3 regions of the Pseudoalteromonas obscura genome follow, and region 1 is predicted to be linked to each of the others. Evidence: predicted binding sites of a transcription regulator. Region 1 holds the regulator's gene; each other region holds the start of a gene.
The links. The regulator LexA, encoded in region 1, represses DNA repair genes until DNA is damaged. The targets are predictions, from matches to a motif close to TACTGTATNNNNATACAGTA.
Positions count from the first base shown of each region.

Region 2: a site for LexA is predicted at 1,854-1,873, ahead of QNM18_RS14600 (DNA topoisomerase III). Genes of this name have one in related genera too.
Region 3: a site for LexA is predicted at 4,153-4,172, ahead of QNM18_RS05440 (YebG family protein). Genes of this name have one in related genera too.

Region 1 covers NZ_JASJUT010000023.1:23,555-30,334, forward strand. The annotation lists gene QNM18_RS27170 (efflux RND transporter permease subunit) at 1-2,748, opposite strand, end outside; gene QNM18_RS27175 (efflux RND transporter periplasmic adaptor subunit) at 2,745-3,815, opposite strand; gene QNM18_RS27180 (DUF3313 family protein) at 3,832-4,530, opposite strand; gene lexA (transcriptional repressor LexA) at 4,887-5,498, opposite strand; gene QNM18_RS27190 (hypothetical protein) at 6,027-6,188, opposite strand; partial or broken gene QNM18_RS27195 (hypothetical protein) at 6,609-6,780, opposite strand, start outside.
Region 2 covers NZ_JASJUT010000006.1:1,654-8,433, forward strand. The annotation lists gene QNM18_RS14600 (DNA topoisomerase III) at 1-1,843, opposite strand, end outside; gene QNM18_RS14605 (methyl-accepting chemotaxis protein) at 1,982-4,096, opposite strand; gene QNM18_RS14610 (Na+/H+ antiporter subunit G) at 4,378-4,704, opposite strand; gene QNM18_RS14615 (K+/H+ antiporter subunit F) at 4,716-4,985, opposite strand; gene QNM18_RS14620 (Na+/H+ antiporter subunit E) at 4,979-5,515, opposite strand; gene QNM18_RS14625 (monovalent cation/H+ antiporter subunit D) at 5,516-6,780, opposite strand, start outside.
Region 3 covers NZ_JASJUT010000002.1:289,982-296,761, reverse strand. The annotation lists gene QNM18_RS05455 (ATP-binding SpoIIE family protein phosphatase) at 1-1,544, shown strand, start outside; gene QNM18_RS05450 (GAF domain-containing protein) at 1,682-2,341, shown strand; gene QNM18_RS05445 (amino acid aminotransferase) at 2,516-3,709, shown strand; gene QNM18_RS05440 (YebG family protein) at 3,809-4,135, opposite strand; gene QNM18_RS05435 (ComEA family DNA-binding protein) at 4,349-4,642, shown strand; gene QNM18_RS05430 (hypothetical protein) at 4,661-4,963, opposite strand; gene dsbB (disulfide bond formation protein DsbB) at 4,977-5,483, opposite strand; gene fadR (fatty acid metabolism transcriptional regulator FadR) at 5,929-6,642, shown strand.

The DNA.
Region 1 (6,780 bases):
GCCAAGTAAGGTCATAAAACCAAAAAATGACTGTCCTACTAGTAGACCCAAGATCACGCCAATAAATCCCAGTGGGATAGTAGTTAATACAATAATTGACTTGCGAATAGAGTTAAATTGACCTATCAGTAAGATGACAATTATAAAGACTGCAATTGGCATCTTGTCCGCTATTGATTGGTTCGCTTTTCCTGATGATTCTGCTTCACCACCTAATTCATATGAATAGCCAAATGGCCAATTTTGCTTTTGCTCCTCTAGCCAAGGGACGAGGGCCGCAAATCCTTCATTCGCTGTAATACCATCTAGTTGTGCACCAACCGCGACGGTTTTTAACCTGTCACGACGCAAAATCTGTGCACTTTCCCAAACTACCTCAATGTCAGCAACCTGCTTTAGTGGCACTGAAGCGCCTGTCGCTTGAGAGTAAACCATCATGGCTTCTAGCTTACCAATATCATCTCTATCCGCTGCGACAGAGCGAAGCGTCACAGGAATCAATTCGTTACCTTCACGATATTGTGTTAATTCCAGGCCACTAAAGCCTGTCTGCAATGAACTTGCGATATCTTTACTCGACACTCCAACACGTCGTGCGCGAGTTTGGTTTATTTTTATCTGTACTTTTTTACTCGGCAAACCCCAGTCGTCACTTACCGCCTTCAGTCCAGGAGTTGCAGCCATTTTCGCTTTTAATTGATCAACAATGGCCATCAGCTTGTCTTTGTCATCTCCTGAGAGCCTAACTTCTACCGGGTTAGCAATCGGCGCTCCATTTTCTATTTTACGCTGCTTTATTAACAAATCAGGATGACGGCTTAATGCGTACTGCTCAATATCAACCATTAATGAATCAATCAGCTTATATGACGTCGTACTGACTATCATCAGTGCATAGTTAGCACTGGTAGGCTCAGGGTTGTGCGTTAGCAAAAATCTCGGCCCACCACTGCCGACGTAGCTCACCCACTGCGTAACGCCCTCTGGGCGCTCACTTGATACAAGCAGTTCTTGCTGTATATAGCTTTCCATGTCTTTTACTAAGGCTTCCGTTGTTTGCAGTCGCGTGCCAATCGGTAGCTCTAACTCGACTTTAAAATAGTCACGATCAGATGGTGGGAAAAATAGCTTAGGAATAAACTGCATTCCTTGAAGTGCAATAAAAAACGCGGCGATACTGGCTAATAGAGTGACCCAGCGATGGCGGATCATGGTCGTTAACAGATTTTTATAGCTTAAATAGATCCCTGAATTATAGTCAGCTGATTGAGATTTAACGCGTGTAAAGTACACACATAACATTGGGATCATAGTCATAGCCAGTAGCCAAGAACACAACAGTGTGATCGTTACTACCTTAAACAGAGATGCAGTATATTCACCAGTTGAAGACTCAGCCAAGAAAATTGGTAAAAATGCGGCCCCCGTGGTCAGCGATGACACCAATAAGGGGACTTTTAATTCATCCGCCGAATCAACCGCCGCATCAATCGCAGCCTTACCTCGCTCCATTTGGACCATAATATTTTCAGACATTACAATGCCATTATCAACCAACATACCAAGTGCAATAATCAAAGCCGCTAGAGAAATTTGGTCAATACTGATATGGAAAAACGACATCACTAAAATGCCAAATACCATACTCATTGGAATGAGACTTGCCACTATTAAACCGGTACGTAGTCCTAGTGTGAACAACATCACTAAGGTGACGACAAGAACCGCTTGTAGTAAGTTAGAAACAAAGTCACTGACCTTCTGCTCAACTTCTTTTGGCAAAAACGACAACAGCTTAAATTCAACACCTATAGGGTAGACACTTTCCAAATAGTTTAGGGTCTCAAGTACTTGCTCTCCCAGCGCAATATTGTTGCCACCATGGCGCATTGAAATCGCCAAGGTTAAGCCATCTTCTTGGCCAACGCGTACTTTCGATTTTGCTGGGTCTACATAGTCACGATATACGACAGCAATGTCTGAAAGCAGCAAAACCTGCTCGCTACCAGGTACATTGATGATTGTATTGGCAATGTCTTCTACTGATTCAAAGTTGCCACTTGGCTCCAATGCCAATGTTTCATCATTGATATAAATAGAGCCACCGGGGTTAACGATATTACGTGCCGCCAATTGCTCTTTAAGTTGACTCGGTGAAATCCCTAAGGCGCCTAATCTCGCATTTTCAAATTCGATAAAGACCCGCTGCTCTTGGTTTCCATAAATCTCTACCTTTGCAGCTTCAGGTAAGCGAAGTAATGTGTCTCTTACCTGCTCAGCCACATCCTCCATTTCACGATAACTATACCCTTCAGCTGTCAGACCGATCACAATGCCAAATACATCTCCAAACTCGTCATTGACGATAGGCGTTTGTGCGTCACTAGGAAGGTCTTGTTCAATACTTTGAATTTTACGCCGCAGGTTGTCCCAAATTGGCCGCATATTCTTGTAACTTTCTTTAATATTGACACTGACAATGGAAACACCTGTTTTCGAGGTACTACTAACAAAATCGAGTTCCGGAATTTGCTGAACAACCTTTTCGATTTGATCCGTTACCAACTCCTCAACTCGTTGTGGACTCGCACCAGGAAAGTAAGTAATAACTTGCGCTGTCCTAATAATAAAACCCGGATCATAGTCCTTTGGCATTTTATTAAATGACGCAATACCAAAAAACAGTAACGCCGCAACCAACACCCATGTTGTGCGATTGTTTTCTAAAGCAAGTCTGGTTATATTCACTGTGCCTCCTTGTTAAACTTTACAAGTTGACCTTCACTTACCTTGCTCATGCCCGCAGTAACAATATACTCCCCTTCAACCACACCACTGATCACTGGAAACCCTAATGTTGAAACTTCACCAATCACGATAGATTTTTTCTTAATTTCACCTTTGCCAGCGCCCGCAGGCTCAACTGTCCAGACATAATTTCCTGATGCGTCTTTTAGTACAGTATTGATTGGCAGGTATAATCCACTTTTATTGACATCAGCACCTTTTGCTAAAACTTTGGCGGTCATTCCCGGTAAGATGTTATAGTTTTCAGGGCGAGTCATACTCAAGGTAACTTCATACGCTTTGGTGACTTCATCTGCTTGCGTACTTACTTCAACAAAGTCCAACGGAAAAGTCTTATCTGGTATTCCAGAAAATTCGGCTATGATATGTTTGGGTGCATCTTTAGATACTTTTATCATCAGGCTTTCTGGCACGTTCACCTTAAGTGTGACATGTTTTATATCCTGTAGCGTTGCAACTACCTGCTTAGCCTGCACTTCTTCAAAACGCTCTATATAAGTTCTGGCAACCACCCCAGAAAAAGACGCTTTCAAACTCGTATAAGACAAGTTATTTTTTGCGTTGGCTAGTTTGCTTTTTGCACTTGTAAAGTGAGATTGCAGCTGATCGTAGTCCGATTGTGAAATTGTACCGGACTTGATCAACTGTTTCGCTCGGCTGAAATCAGCCTGTGCTTTGTTATAGTTAGCTTGGGCATCATCTAGTGATAACTGATAATCTGTTGTATCCAGCTTTGCTATAACATCGCCTAATTGAATTTCTTCACCTTGTTTTACCAATAAATCAGTGACTTCACCTGATACTTTAAAAGATAGATCTGCGGATGATGCTGCATCTACAACAGCTGGAAACTCGACTAAAGGACCGTCTACCTGAGAAGAAAGCAACAAGGTCCTCACAGGACGAAGTTGTTCAGATTGCTGCTGTGGCTGCTGATCTGAACAACCGATTAATGCAAGGCAAATTGACGCCATTACACATAGCTGCTTGCTTTTTATTATCTTCATGAAAGCTCCTTTAATTCTATTTAACATCGCGATGTTTTGTCATCGCCGTAACAAAGTTATTTATCCACACATCCAGCACTTCTTTAACCGCTGCCACATTCTCTGTTCCATCTGCCTTTAAAACAGTATCTAGCTCTTTATGCGCGGTCATCATCACAACGGGTTGAGGGTTATTGCCAAGATAAAAAGCGGACTCCAAAGATACATGTGTCAGCGCTTCAGTTTGCTCAGTTGCAGCAAGGTAAGCCGTCTTCCCTGCATTATAGACTAAGCGAATTGGAACAAAATCTCTTACTTGTAATGCAATCGGTTCAAACTGAACATCTGTAAATGCACCTTCTATCATCAATATTTGCTCATTCAAGTTAAGCGGCTTTTCCGTCACTACCTGAAAATAAGGGGTCAGCTTTTCTACCATTTTTGATTGCATGTAGTGGCTTAACTTAGCAACATGTAGCGGATTTATATTCAAAAACTTCGACTCTTGAACATTGATCCATACCTCAAACTGAGGAATATACAGTACTTCAACCTGACTGAGCACCGATTGATCGAACGTGCTGTCCACATAAAGCTCAGTATCCTCATATTCTTCAGAAGGGGTTAAAGAATCATAACTCGGTAAAAAGCCTGAACGCGTATTTTGTGGGGTAGATGTGCATGCAGAAACAATACATACAAATGTGATAATTAGTACAGTACGAAACCAAATCATAAGCCGCTCCATAATCAATTCATTTCCTGTGGTTGTAGCACAATCAAAATAGATACTTTGATCTCATTTGAAATCAAATGTAATTTACAAATACAATTATAGTTTTATCCCCATAAACTAAGACGAATAGCTCAGACTGCGAATAACTAAATAAGTGCAAAATTATCTTCAATCACTCGCTTATACGAACTATTTTGGGAACTAAGTTATGAAATTGTAATTAAGTATATGATATGAAGTTAAAACGAAAAAGATAAGCAATAAATTAAGATGAGAAAAATAGATAGAATCAAGCTGGAGAGCATGCCTCCAGCTTTGAAGAAACAACGACAGCAAGCTATCAAATAGTAAGCTAATTACAGGTTGCCCCGAATAACTCCTACTGCTAACCCTTCGATATTAAACACTTCCTGCTCAAGATCGACTTCAATCGGTGAAAAGTCCTCGTTTTCAGCGTGTAAGAATACTTTTTTTCCTACTTTTTCAAACCGCTTTACAGTCACATCCTCTTCAACACGGGCAACTACCACCTGACCGTTGTTTGCGACTTGAGTGCGATGAACCGCTAACAAATCTCCGTCCATAATACCAATATTCTTCATGCTCATACCGTTAACGCGAAGCAAGTAATCGGCTGAAGGCTGAAACATCCCCGGGTCTACTTTGCAGTGATTTTCGATATGTTCCTGCGCTAAGATAGGTTCGCCTGCGGCTACACGCCCAACCAGAGGTAATCCGAGTTGCTCGGGTTCATCAGGTTCAGCTAAACGAATCCCTCTACTGGCACCTGGTACCATTTCTATAACGCCTTTTTTGGCAAGCGCTTTCAAATGCTCTTCTGCCGCATTTGCACTGCGAAAACCGAGAGACTCCGCTATTTCAGCTCGCGTTGGCGGCATACCTGTGTCTTTGATAAAAACTTTGATGAGTTCAAAAACTTGTTCTTGTCGTTTGGTTAATGGTCGCATATAACTGGTTTTCCATACAGTGCATTTACTGTGAGTATATACAGTTAAAATTAAATCGCAATGCTAATCGTTGAATACTTAGGCAAATTATGAAAACAGCAAAATGATTAGCGCTAAATGAGTAGAAACAACGGTAAGATTATGCACATTAAATAAATCAAAAGAGGCATGCAAAGGAGATAAAACAGTACTTCATATTGTGCTTTTCCAGCCACTCTTCATCTAAGGCCAACAGAGCCCAATTTAATTAAAAGACAATGCGACTGGTTCACTTGCTCTTTTATTAGTGGATCTTCGTTAATAATGATAATGCTTTTAAATATGTAATCCATGGCATGGATTAAATAGAGTAGTACCTACTTCACTGCAACTTTTAATAATTAATAACTTTAAAAATCGTAATGTTTAGCTCGAATCTGATAGTTAGAAGATTATAATATTGCTTAAAATTAGAGCTGTGATGCAAGAATTAGAAATTGTGGTTATGAATAGAACATAGAGCTACTTCAAGTAGCTCTATTTATCATGTTAGCAAGCCGTTGTAGTATATGTTCCTGGACAAGTTCTTGTACCCGTACACTCCCACGTTTTAAATAGGCCGCCGGCAACTTGTGGTGTCATCTCAGCAGGAACGTTGGCTTTATCATAGCTAATTACTTTGATGTTTTTCTTTTTTAATTTTAATAACATATTTATCTCCTTATTGACTACAACAAACCTAGCAGTATTTATTATTACTTTCAACATAATAAACGATATTATTTTTCAAAATTGTAATTTCATTAATACCAATACAACAAAAAGGAATTAAAAACATTTCTTAATAAAGTAACTACAACCTTGGAGAAATCGCTCTATTTCTGAAACCTTCTTTTCAACCCTTTTCAACATCGAGCAAAGCACTAATCACAGCGAGCGAAGCGAGTGCGTTCAATTTGCGCAAGGTGAAATGAGCTAATTTAACAGTTGCTAAGGCCGCTACCCCTTTTCGTCACCCTGAACTTGATTCAGGGCCTAGAGTGCAAAAGGCTAGCGACAGCGAACGAAGTGAGTACGCTTCTTTTGCGCAAGGTGAAATAAGCTAGTTTAGCTGTTGCTACGGGAGTGTATTTAAAAGGCGTAAAGAATTAACACTGTGAAGTTTGCTCCCTTCACCTTGCGCTTATCGTGCAAAAGGCTAGCGACAGCGAACGAAGTGAGAGCGCTCTTTTTGCGCAAGGTGAAATGAGCCGTTTTAACCACTGCTGAGGGACTTAAACGAAAAAAGCCCGACTCTTTCGAA
Region 2 (6,780 bases), on a different contig from region 1:
GTGGTTCAGTATTCAGTGTCTGAGATAAATCGACTAACTCCGCCAATTCATTCTGCAATGGCAACATAAACTGATTATAAGAGGCCGCTTTTTGAGCTATATTAGTTAGCTGAGACTCCCACAATGCTGTTCTATCTGGTAGCGATAAGTCTACTGGAATAGTATTAATAAGACCTCTTCCAAGATCCGTAGATTTAATTGATTTACCTTCCCTAGCTAGAAAACGCCTTTTAAAAAGCAGCTCTATTATCCCAGCTCTTGTTGCTTCCGTACCTAGACCGTCTGTTTCTTTGAGAACCTTTTTAATGTCACCATTTTTTACATATCGAGCTATGCCTGTCATCGCACTAAGTAACGTCGCTTCGGTATAAAATTGAGGAGGCTGAGTGTGCTTTTCTTTTACTAACCCATCGATACAATGCAATGGCTCTCCAACATTAAGTTGTGGCAACTGCTTTTTTTCGTCCTGTTCTTTTTTATTTGACTTAAAAAGAACTTTGAAACCTAGGTTGATCACTGTGTCAGCTTTGGCAACAAACATTCCTCCAGCAATCTTTAATTGAGCCTTGGTTTGCGAGTATTCATAGGGAGGGTAAAACTGAGCCAGATACTGCCTACAAATCAATCCATATACTTGTTGCTCTTGATGCCCAAGCTGTGCTGTTTTGAGATTTTTTTTGGTGGGAATGATGGCATGGTGCGCCTCTACTTTTTTATTATTCCAACACTTACTCTTGATATTTGGATCAGCGTTTTCGATATGTTGCTTTTCTTCGCCTTGATTGTTCAAAATCGCAGCGAGAATATCGTTGCGCTCAGCATAGTGGTCATTTGGAAGATACCGATTATCAGATCTTGGATAGGTAATGAGTTTGTGCTTTTCATATAAAGCCTGACAAATATCTAACACTTGTTTGGCTGACATAGCATAGCGTTTATTTGCATCAATTTGTAATGAAGACAAATTATAGGGTAAAGGTGGGTTTTGCTTTTTAGGTAATTGATCCAACGCCGTAAGATCCGCAGGTTTGTCTTTGATTCGACCTGCAACATTTTCAGCTAGCGATTTAACCAACACTCGCTTTTCTTCATCCATATACGGCAAGCAAGCATCACTGGGCACCCATTTAGCGTCAAATTGCTCACCATTTACTTTGCGAATTACAGCTGTTACTTCATAAAATGGCTTAGAAACAAAGTGTTCTATTTCCTCATCACGACGTACCACCAAACCAAGCACTGGAGTTTGAACTCGCCCAACAGACAAAACACCTTGAATACCCGCTTTTTGTCCAGCCAGAGTATAAGCTCGGGTTAAATTCATACCATATAGCCAGTCAGCTCTAGCCCGTGCCAAAGCTGAAACACTCAATGGAACAAAGTCTGCGTTCAGTTTTGTCTGACTCAGCGCCTTTTTCACAGCACTTGGGTTCAGGTCACTGATCAACACACGTTCAACAGTTGCTTTTTTCGTTTTGGAAAGCTTAGCCTCTTGGATAACTTCATCGACTAGCAACTGACCTTCTCTATCAGGGTCTCCAGCATGGACTAGTATTGAAGCTTTTTTTATCAATCGCTTCACCGTCGCTAGTTGCTTTTTCGTTTTTGGTTTGGCTTTAAACTTCCACTCTGAGGGTACGATCGGTAGATCTTGGATCAACCATTTCTTATACCGCTCATCATAGTCTTCCGGCTCGGCTTGTTCTAATAGATGTCCAATGCACCATGTAACACAATCGCCATTTCCGAGTTCAATAAAACCATCTTGCTTTTTATGCGGTTTTGGAAGGACGTCGGCAATGGCTCGACCAAGGGAAGGTTTTTCTGCAATGTAGAGCTTCATAAATGCCAAAAACTGTATATTTTTACAGTTATTCTAGCCAACTCCATCCAACAAATCTAGCCGTGTTTATCATTTATCAGGTTGAGTAGCTTCTTGTGCAAATTAAATTGAGAACAAGCTACTCAAAATTTTGCTCGCTTACGTTTTTAATAAACTCAGCTGACTATGCTTCTGTTCAACTAGCTGTGTCATAGCACTTGCTGCGTGCTCTACATCATCAGCGTACTTAGCTAATTCACGTGCGGCGTCGGAAATATTAGTGGTATTGGCATTCACCTCTTCCGTAACCATACTTTGTTGTTCAGCAGATGTGGCTATTTGTGTTACTTCATGAGAAATACCATGGAGCTCAGTTACTAAACCCGCCATAATTTTCGCAGCATCGCGGCACAAGACCGTTGCCTCACTTCCTTGCTCTACCGTTTGCTCGATAATTTGTTCAGAACCACGGATCTCGCTTTGTAAATTTTCGATCAAAGTACTGATATCATCTGTTGAAGCTTGTGTCTTTGACGCAAGTGCACGTACTTCGTCTGCTACAACTGCAAATCCTCTTCCTTGTTCTCCCGCACGAGCAGCTTCAATAGCCGCATTCAATGCCAACAAATTGGTTTGTTCTGCAATAGATCTAATTACATCAAGTATTTTCGAAATATCGCCGCTGCGTTTTGCAACTTTATGAAATGCAGCTTGTGCGGTTGATACCTGAGAGGCTATCTCTTCGACAGTTTTGGTTGTCGTGACGATACTCTGTTCGCACTCTCTCACTGTGCCGACTGCGCCATCGGTCGTTGTTGCTGCCTGTTCAGATGCCCTAGCGACTTCGCTGGCCGTTGCACTGAGTTCATTAATAGCGGTGACAACATTATCTATTTCAATATGCTGATTAGATACTTTGTTTTTGATGTTAATTGCTGCTTCTGTCGTCACATATGACTGCTGATATGACTGCTCAGCAAGCCCTTTTAAGTCTGCGATCATGGCTCTCAATTTGTTCGTGAAAACATTAAAACCATTCGCTAAAGAAATAAGCTCGGCATGATGTGTGACCTCTAAATTGTGCGTTAAATCCCCTTCACTAGAAGCGAGATTAACAATCCTTGCTTCAATTTGGGAAAGAGGTTTCGTAATGGTGTTTATCAAAAAGATGCTTAAGGCTAAAGCCACTGAAATCACAATAAACCCGAGCATTAACAACCATAATCCAAAATCACTGGTTGATTGATGCAGTTGTTGCTCAATCCTATAGGCAGACGCAAGCACTTGCTGCTTCGGAACTTCTATTACCAATGACCATGTCTTATTTGCTAATTCAATTTCAATTGATTTTGCAAAAAACACCTTACTTTCAGTTTCTGCATAGCCACCTTTTTGGTGCAATGTACTAAGCTTATTTGCCAATGACACTTGTAATACATCGCTCAAAGGGTCACCCAGATTATTTGCGTTATGGCTAGCCCCTGCAATTAGTCCTAACTCACTCAACAGAAATACTTTGCCTTTACCCTGATATAAGTTGTTTGAAAGCTCTTCCACTAATTTTTGCAAGCTAGGCAAATTAACATCAACTCCTATAATCCCCTTAAATCGCCCATTCTGACGTATAGGTACAGTCAAAGAAGTCATCAGCATTTCTCGACCAGGCGAAATCTCATATAGATAAGGTTCCATTATACAGGGCGCATTTATATCCCTCGCGCACAGATACCACTCAGCTTCACGTATACCAAATTGGTTGCGCGCTTCAGCATATTTTGCGTCAGAAGACGCTACATTATGCTGCGTTACACCGCTACTATCTCTAGTAAAGTACATTTCGAGCGCCCCACTTCCGGTAACGGAGTGTGACGCTCCCTGTATGTAATCTGTATCTTTTTTATCGTAGCCATTTGGCTCGAAGTGCGCATAGATAGAAGAAACATTGGCGCTTTTTTCGAGCCCCCCCATAAGTAAAGATTGCAATTCATTTCTGTTCAGTGGCGAGGTATATGTAGATTCAATTGATCCAGCCAGCGTGTTTGGAATTCTATAAGCTGCATTTAAAAAACTGGCTATTCTCTGTCCGTAATATAATCCTTGAGCCGCCAGTCTCGCATTTATTTCCTGCAACATTGCTGAGTGGACCTCTTCACTTTGTCTGTTATTTTCCTCTTGCAAATGTAACCAAGTCGTCACCACTAGAATCGCAATAACCGCAATAACTAGGGTTGTTACAAAGAGCATGAGTTTATTTTTTATCGATACCTGCTGCATACGCGACCTTAAGAAATTCCATCTATTTTCGTTGGGAGCAAGAAGTAATTAACGTTTTAAAACTACCAACTAAAGTTAACTGACTAAATAATAATAGTTTATTTTACTACAGAAATATTAAAGAATAATTGAAAGTAAGTTTTTGAGCTGAATTTTGCAAGAATAAATTGCGATAGAGTTACTGGAAGGAAAAACGCGCTAATTTTTAAACTGGGTAAAAATATTACAATTGTTGGGTAATGGGCAGTTGGGTGCCACAGGCACCCAACTCGAAGTAGGTTTTAATCCTCTTCTATTTTGTCTTTTCCTGTTGTTTTGTCTGTAGAATCAATACGGTGGTGAATAGCTGATTTTATTAACATATAACCACTTATTGGAGCAGTAATAAGTAAAAACAAAGAAATCAAAATTTCCTTTAAGCTCAAACCGTCACCGTACTGACTATAATGCGCCATAGCAGCAAATAATAAACAAGCCATACCCAGTGTCGTTGCTTTTGTCGGACCATGCAAACGCATGAAAAAATCAGGCATTTTTACCAACCCGATTGAGCCAACCAAAACTAAAACACCGCCCATTAAAAGTAAAATCGAAATAACAATATCCACTTTCTCAGCCCCTATTCAATTATGTCGCCGCGTAATAAGTATTTACATACAGCAACGGTACTCACAAAGCCGAGTAACGCGATCAATAATGCCGCTTCGAAATACAACGATGTTCCCATGTTCATACCGTATAGGATAATAAGCGCAATGGTATTAATGTACATAGTATCCAAAGCCAGTATTCTATCAGGTACAGATGGGCCAACAACTAGACGCCATAAATTCAGTAACAACGCCAAGCCAATCATGGCAAAAACAATTAAGATGATCGTATCTAACATTCAAAGATCTCCTTTAGTGGCGCTTCATAACGGGATTTTATTGTTTCAATCAAGGTCTGCTCATCATCCAGATCTAAGACATGGATCAACAAGTACTTTTGGCAATCCGCTTGTTCACCTTCGAGCGTTTCTGGCCACGGATACACTTCGGCGCTCACTGTACCAGGTGTTAGTGAAACTGTGCTTGCCAAAATGGTGATTGGCATTGCCTCATGTAGGTCTAAGGGAACTTTTACAAAACCAGGCTTTAATTTTTTAGTTGGTCCAAGAATTTTGATCGCAACCTCAATATTTGCAGTCAAAATATCGTAAAGAACTAACATCAAATGCCTTAATGCCCTAAATGGCTTCACTACCAATGGCTGTTTAGTTCTAAAAGGGTGAGTTATAAGCGGTATTATAATCGCCAAAACTATTCCCAAAATAACATGCCCTAGCGCCACAGTATTGTTAAGCAGTAACCAAACTGAAAATAATAATAAGCTTCTAAAAGGCGTTGGTAGCCATTTATATTTTGCTTCAAGTCTCATTTACCTGCCCCCTAATACATGTTGGATAAGGCCGTAAAAATTATGCAATTCTACCGCTGCAAATTGCGCGTAATCAGTGACCGGTCCAGCAAATATCACCATCAATGGTGAAGCCGCAACAAGCATTAATACTGCAACAATTTGCACTGGATGTGCCTTTTCTTCAGTATTTGCCTCACCTTTACCGGTATGGTGCCAAAACACGGTGCTTCCCGCTTTTGAAACTGAGACCAATACTGCTAGGCTCGCAATTAGGTATATTGGCCAAAACCAGTGACCATGGGCAGATTCTAGTGTTGACTCTAAAATCCATACTTTACCGATAAACCCTGAAAGTGGGGGCATACCAATCACAGTAACCGCCGCAAAAATAAACGCACCACCTAAAAATAGAGGCTGTGCGACTGGGCGACCAGCAGTAATACGATCACTGACTTTGCCCCTTTGTTTGCCCACTAAATCTGCGATTAAAAACAGCGCTGCGGATACCAGTGTGGAATGCACTAGGTAATAAATTGCTGCTGCACTGCTATCTACTGTTTGCGCAGCAACTAAAGCTACAAGAGTACCCACCGAAACCACAACAAGATTCGCAACCATTTTTCGTAAATCTTGGCTCGCTAGCACCCCTATGGCACCCATAACAATCGTAGCCAATGCCAGCCACCAAAGCCAATGCTGCGCCATATGACTTAACTCACCCGCCTGTTCGCCAAAAATTAACGTATACACACGCATCATTGAATAAACGCCAACTTTAGTCATGATTGCAAACAGAGCGGCCACAACAGGCATGGCTGTTGAGTATGTATTCGGTAACCATAAATGTAATGGCAACAAAGCGCCTTTTAACGCAAAGACAACCAATAGCAGTAGACCACCTATTTTCGCCAAATAAACATCATCACCTTGCAACTCCATAACGCGCGTTGCCATATCGGCCATATTTAACGTACCTAAAGTACCGTAAAGAATACCCAACGCAATTAGAAATACAGATGAACCCACTAGGTTTAATATCACATATTGCAGTGCTGCTCGCGTATTGCGCTTGTCGCCTCCATGCATAAGTAGCGAATATGAAGCAATCAACAGGACTTCAAAAAATACAAAGAGGTTAAAAGCGTCGCCAGTTAAAAACGCACCGTTTACACCCAACACAAGGAAATGTAATAGCGGGTGGAAAAAGCTACCTTGCTCATCATCCCCGGCACAGCTATACAACGCACAGACAAGCCCCAAAAATGATGTCAAAGAAACCAATA
Region 3 (6,780 bases), on a different contig from region 1:
CGCTGGACTTACTGCAGCAGCACGAGGTAGATATTGTGTTGCTTGATGTCATGATGCCCGTTATGAACGGGTTTGAAACGGCACCTAAGATCAAGGAGTACGCAGGGGATGTGTACTTACCTATTATTTTTATAACCGCGCTTGAAGATCATGCAAGTTTTGAAAAGTGTCTGCGAGTTGGCGGGGATGATTTCATCCATAAGCCTTTTGACAGAATTATTCTTTCTGCGAAAATTCGTGCTCATGCCCGTACAAGAAAGCTTAGCAAAGAAGCAAACGAACAAAAGAAACAGCTTCAATATCATTACAATCAAACTGAAAGAGAGCATGAAATTGTAGAGCATATATTCAGAAATGCCCTGTCAGGCCAAGAAAGGTTTGATACGCTGTGCGACTTTCATCTCTCTCCTGCCTCAATGTTCAATGGCGACATGTTTTTAATGGCCAAAAGCCCTATTGGCGGTTTTTATTGTTTGTTGGGCGACTTTACCGGTCACGGCTTAGCGGCTGCCGTTGGGGCCCTGCCAGCCTCAAAGATTTTTTACACTATGGTACAAAAGGGAATGGCTGTAGGAGATATTGCAACGGAGCTAAACAGCTCTTTATATACCTTGCTACCAGGCCATATGTTTTGTGCCGCAGCAATTATTGAGCTGAGTAGCTCAGGTAAAAATATTTCTGCTTGGTTGGGTGGATTGCCAGACATTTATTTGATCAATGAGCAGGGTAAGGTATTAAAAACCGTTGAGTCACAGCACATGGCGCTGGGGATTTTGGACGATGAGGAATTCGAGCGAACCATTTTGCACTTTGAGGTAGAGCGTGGCACGCGGTTGGTGATGGCCACCGACGGGATCATCGAAAGTGAAGGGCCAGATGGCGAAATGTTTGGTGAAGGGCGCTTCATCGATACTTTGCAAAGTAAACATGCTATTACAACTCAGGAAGTGATAGACACGGTAAGAGGGTTTGCTCAACATGCGGAGCAACAGGATGACTTGAGTATTGCAATCGTTAACTGTTTGGCTGCCGAGGTAGAGAGTTCAAGTGAAACACATTATTCTTGTTTGCCCTTTGATGTGTCCGTTTCTTTAGACGCCCAGCAAATGAAAGTAACGGATCCTGTATTGGAAGTGGTCAATGTATTAAGCAATGTTGAGGGAGTGGATGCGCATAGGTCCAATATATTCCTGTTATTGTCGGAAGCATACAATAACTCTTTAGACCATGGCGTATTGGGGATAAGCTCTGAGCTGAAAAACCAAGAAGATGGGTTTTTAGAATATTATACCCAGCGAGCCGAGGCATTGGCTGAACTGAACAATGCAACGATTCAAATATCGGCCTCTTATTCTCCCGAAAAGCATTCGATTACCTTTGATATTAAAGATTCTGGTAGCGGATTTATGCAGCCAGAAGTACAACACGACAATTCTCTATCTAATGAGCATGGGCGTGGTGTTCAATTGCTCTCAGAGATTGCGGATAGTGTGAGCTACAATCAAATTGGTAATGAAGTAAGGCTTGTTTACTCCCTCGATTAGTCGCCTGAGACATTGAAATTTTTTTTCACTTATTCCTTTCTATTATCCCTCAAAATAAAAAACATGCACTTTCCTATAGTCAACGGCATAATTGCGTGTTAAATTTGGTTTAGATATATAGATGTTTGGATGGCTAAATGATTTCTGCATACTTAGATAAAACAATAACCCCAGTAGAACCTTCATTGGTGAAGTTGCAACTAGACTCTCTTGAAACATTTTTGGCAGGTAACCAAGCCAAACCGGTATGGTCTTATCAAATTCCAGAGCTTGGCGAAGGAGGAAGCTGTAGCTTGTTTGGCCATCTACAAGAAGCACCTTTTGAATTGAATTCTTATATTTCACAAAGTGACAAAAACGCAGAGCTGCTAGCTAAACTGCAAGCTATTGTGGAGTTTGTTACCTATAAAACCGGTGTCGATTGGTTTGGTATCTATCAGTCGAGATCAATAGACGGTGAAAATCAGCTCTTGAAATTGGCTTACAATGGTGCGCCAAGTCGTCCTCTCTTTCCCATAAATGAACAATTCGCAGCGACTTCAAATAACATTCAAACTGTATTGTCAGAGAAATCCCGTATTATCAATGATATTCCCGAATATATTGCAACAGGCGGTGAGTATTATACCTGTGATCCAAAAGTTCAAGCCGAGGTTTGTATTCCATTGCTAAACGACAGTTTTGAGTGTGTAGGGATCATTGATGCAGAGGCATTTAGTAAAGACTTTTTTACTCCTGACAATTTATCTGTACTGGTTGCCGCTTGCATGAAAATAACACATTACCTTCCTGAGTGAGAGGGCTCGTGTTCTCGTTAAATTGTGTTAGTATTATGGCAACTATAACCCCCACGATTGCTACGTATTATCGAGTTGAATACTTAGAGAAATGAAGGTGAGCTTGAATACGCTTGAGCGAATTTTTGCGGCCTTGTGTTTTTGCGTACTAGTTTTAATAGGAAAAAAATACACATGTTTTCAGAACTAAAACCACTTCCTACAGACCCAATTCTGGGCCTAATGGCAGCTTATAAGCAAGACGATAACCCTAAAAAGATAGATTTAGGTGTTGGTGTATATAAAGATGAGCAAGGTGCTACTCCGGTTTTAAAAGCGGTTAAAAAAGCAGAAGCATTTCGATTAGAAAACGAAACCACAAAATCGTACATTGGGTTAGCTGGTAACTTAGATTTTTGCGCTAAGATGGAAGAGTTGTTACTAAGCAATAGTCACACTACATTACTTGCCGATCGTGTGCGTACGGCGCAGACTCCTGGAGGCACAGGCTCTTTGCGTGTAGCTGCTGAGTTCATCAAGCGTTGTAATAAAGATGCGACGGTTTGGGTGACTACTCCAACTTGGGCGAACCATATTAGCCTATTTGAAGCTGCTGGCTTGACTGTAAAAGAATACCCTTACTACGACTACGAGAATAAAGGGCTACTTTTTGACGAGATGATTGATACGCTGAAGCAAGTGCCAAAAGGTGATGTTGTTTTAGTTCATGCATGTTGTCACAACCCAAGTGGTATGGATCTGAATGCCGAACAGTGGCAAATTTTTGCGGATCTTGCAAAAGAAGTTGGCTTTACGCCACTGGTAGACATTGCTTACCAGGGTTTTGGTACCAGCCTAGATGAAGATGCTAACGGTCTACGTTTGCTAGCTCAAACAGTGGAAGAGATGATCATTTGTTCTTCATGCTCTAAAAACTTTGGTCTTTACCGTGAGCGTATCGGCGCATGTTCTGTAATTTCTAAAGATGCAGCAAACGCAGATGTTGCTAACTCAGTTTTATTGAGCGTAGTACGTAGTATCTACTCAATGCCACCGGCACACGGTGCCGATATTGTAAATACGATCCTTTCAAGTGATGAGCTAACGCAAGAGTGGCATCAAGAGCTTGCTGAAATGCGTGATCGTATTAACGGTTTACGTAGTCTTGTGAAGGATAGCTTAGCGCAGAGAAATACTGGACATGATTTCTCATTCATTGAGCGTCAGCACGGTATGTTCTCATTCTTAGGTATTAATAAAGAGCAAATTAACCGCCTACGTGAGGAGTACTCAATCTATATCGTGGGTTCTAGCCGCGTAAATGTTGCGGGTATTAGCCAAAGCAATATTGATTACTTTGCTGATGCAGTGGCTGCTGTTTTAAAATAATCGCTACGACGATTATATAAAACTAAAACGCCGAACTATATCAATAGTGCGGCGTTTTTGCGTTTTTGGAACGAATAAGCCAGTAAAGGTAATATAGAATTATGCTTGCTTAATAGCAGTGACCTTATCTTCGGCGGCTTCGTCAGTAACTTCTTCGGCTTTCTTGGACGTCTTTTTATTGTCTTTTTCTGCTGATGGTTTACTGCCTTTGAGTACAGAAATAAAATCGTCTTTATACTTTGCCATTTCTAGAGCAAGTGATTCAACTTGTTGCTCGCTAAGTGGTACATCAACCTTATCTAGCATTGCTTCAAGCGCTTCTGCAACATCCAGCATTTTATCGTAGGCATCCGCCTCTTTTTTGCTAGTAAATGTCATTCGCTCTACTCCGTTTCTTTCAACCACATACTTTACTATAACAGCCATGATGACCCTCCATAAAACACTGTTTTTTTATACAGTAAACTGTATTTGTTATTAATGCAACTTAAAGGCACTTCATTAGACGATCCATATGAAAAAAACACAATGAAAATATTAGTAAGTATTTTACAAAAGTAATCGTTAAATCTTATGGTTAGATAGCTTATTAAGTATTTTTAAGCAGTGTTAGTTTCATAAAATTTTAAGGAAAATTAAATGCGAAGACATACATGGATTCTTGGACTTGTAGTAGCGGTACTTTTGTTGAGTAATTTGGTTCAGGCACAAGATGTAAACCCGTCTGAACAAGTGCCATTGGTTGTAAATGTAAACACAGCGCAAGTTAACGAGCTAATCCTGCTACCTGGGATTGGCGAGGCAAAAGCGCAGGCAATTGTCTTGTCTAGGGAGCAAAATGGTAGATTTGTGGATGTGCAGGAATTAGAGAGAGTGAAGGGGATAGGCAAGGGCCTAATTGAAAAGCTAAAAGCTCACGTCGTATTTGAGTAAGTCAGTACCTCGCAGAGCCTATGTTTGGCTCTGCTTAAACTGTTCAAGCGCTTGGTCTATATTTTTTAACGCAAACTGTATTTCGATTGGCGCAGTGAGCAGTGGGTAAGCGAGGCCCGCTACTAAAAGTACAGGTAACAGTGCCCATCCTTCAAAGTATGCCAATGCCATAAAAAGAGGTGTTAACAATGTCAGCTTACATACTGCTAAAAATACCTTACTTTTCGCCGACAACATCGACAATGCAATTGCTTTAACTTTCTGTTTGTCACGTAACGACAGGGTTGAAAGTTCAGTAACCTGACTCAGTCTAAAAATCATATTTCTCTCAAATTTACTTCTTAAAAATAATCAATGGCGCAAAGATTAGAAAGCTAATCGCATACACTGCAAATACCACAGCCATCCAGCCAGGCATTGATAAACCAGCAAACGACCAGTCTATACTAGAGCAGCTGCCTGTCACAGCGAAAAACGATGGGATCCATTCGTGCAAAGGAACTGGAAAATCTGGTTCAAAGGCACACGTAAAGGCAAAAGGATCAGTCGTGGTTTGCATAGAGATGTGTTCACGTGCGAGCAGCCAGCCCCAAATAGAGGAAACACCCCAACCAGCTGTCGCCACGAGCCGGACTATATAGTTACCTTTGCTACACAGGCCAATCAAAGCAGCAATCATAACGCCTAACATAGCTGTACGTTGATAGATACACATCACGCAAGGTTCTAAACCCATAGCATACTGAAAGTAAAGAGCGACAACTTCAAGAGTAAATGCACTCATAAACAGAAGGGCCCAAGCTGTGGTGGAACGAGAAAAGCTCGCGAGTCTATCAAACATGTATGTCTCCTTTTTTGGTCGCTATTATGGCTATCTAGTGTTAAGGCATCAAGATATTTACGATTCGCGTCGCCTTAAAAAAGCTATGCGATACTAATTCATGTACTTATATCGCTGTAAATGCAGAGAGTTAGGCTGTGAGCTTGTCATTAAGTTCCCATTTTTATTTGGATTGACTTTAAGTACGAGTTACTTTGTAACAGGGGTTTCATTGTGGTGGTGTATGCTGGTAAAAGCAGGAAGTGCACTCTCATGGAAAGTAGACGAGTGCTTTAGGGTGATAATTGTCAATAACGACATCATCAATTTGCAGTTGCGCTTGTTACTTTATATCCATCTGGTACAATCAGTAGATTAACGAGTTGCAGTATCATGCTCCGCCTGCTTTCGAGAGTCGCTTGCGTTGAATGTATCTGGCCTTAGGTTGTAAATTAAGTGGTGCTAAATGAGAATTTTTAAAGCCAAGAGCCCAGCGGGATTCGCTGAGGAATATATAGTTGAATCGATTTGGAATGGAGAGTTTCCACCAGGGTCTATTTTACCGGCTGAGCGTGAACTATCAGAGCTAATCGGTGTGACTCGCACAACCTTAAGAGAAGTTTTACAGCGATTGGCCCGTGATGGATGGCTAACAATCCAACATGGTAAGCCAACCAGAGTTAATAATTTTTGGGAAACGTCAGGCCTTAATATTCTAGAAGCTCTGGCACGACTTGATGAAGACAAAGTCCCTGAGTTGACAGATCAGTTGTTGTCAGCCAGAACCAACATTAGTGCTATTTATACACGTGCGGCGATCAAGCTGAACCCAGAAAAAGTGATCGAAATACTAGCGCAATACGCAGAGTTACCAGATACAGCAGAAGCCTTTGCGGATTATGATTATCAAGTGCATCATCAGCTTGCCATTGCTGGTGGGAATAAAATTTATGTCCTTATTCTGAATGGCTTTAGAGGTTTGTACTCGAAAATCGGATGTCATTACTTTTCAGAGCCAAAAATTCGAAAAATCACCAGAGAGTTTTATCGTGATCTAACAGAACTTGCTCAGCAGGGCGATCATGATCGCGCGATATCACTGATACGTAAATATGGTCATCAGTCAGGTGAACTTTGGCAGCATATACGTGCAGATATGCCAAATGATATTATGGACTAATTCAGAAAAAGCCCCGCAAGGGGCTTTTTTTATGTCTAAAGTTTAACCTCATCGAATTTTTAGATTGTACCTATCGGATAATTCGATTGTTATTTTTCTCCAGAGCTGAATAAACTTAGGCAAATTTTTTCAAGGGGT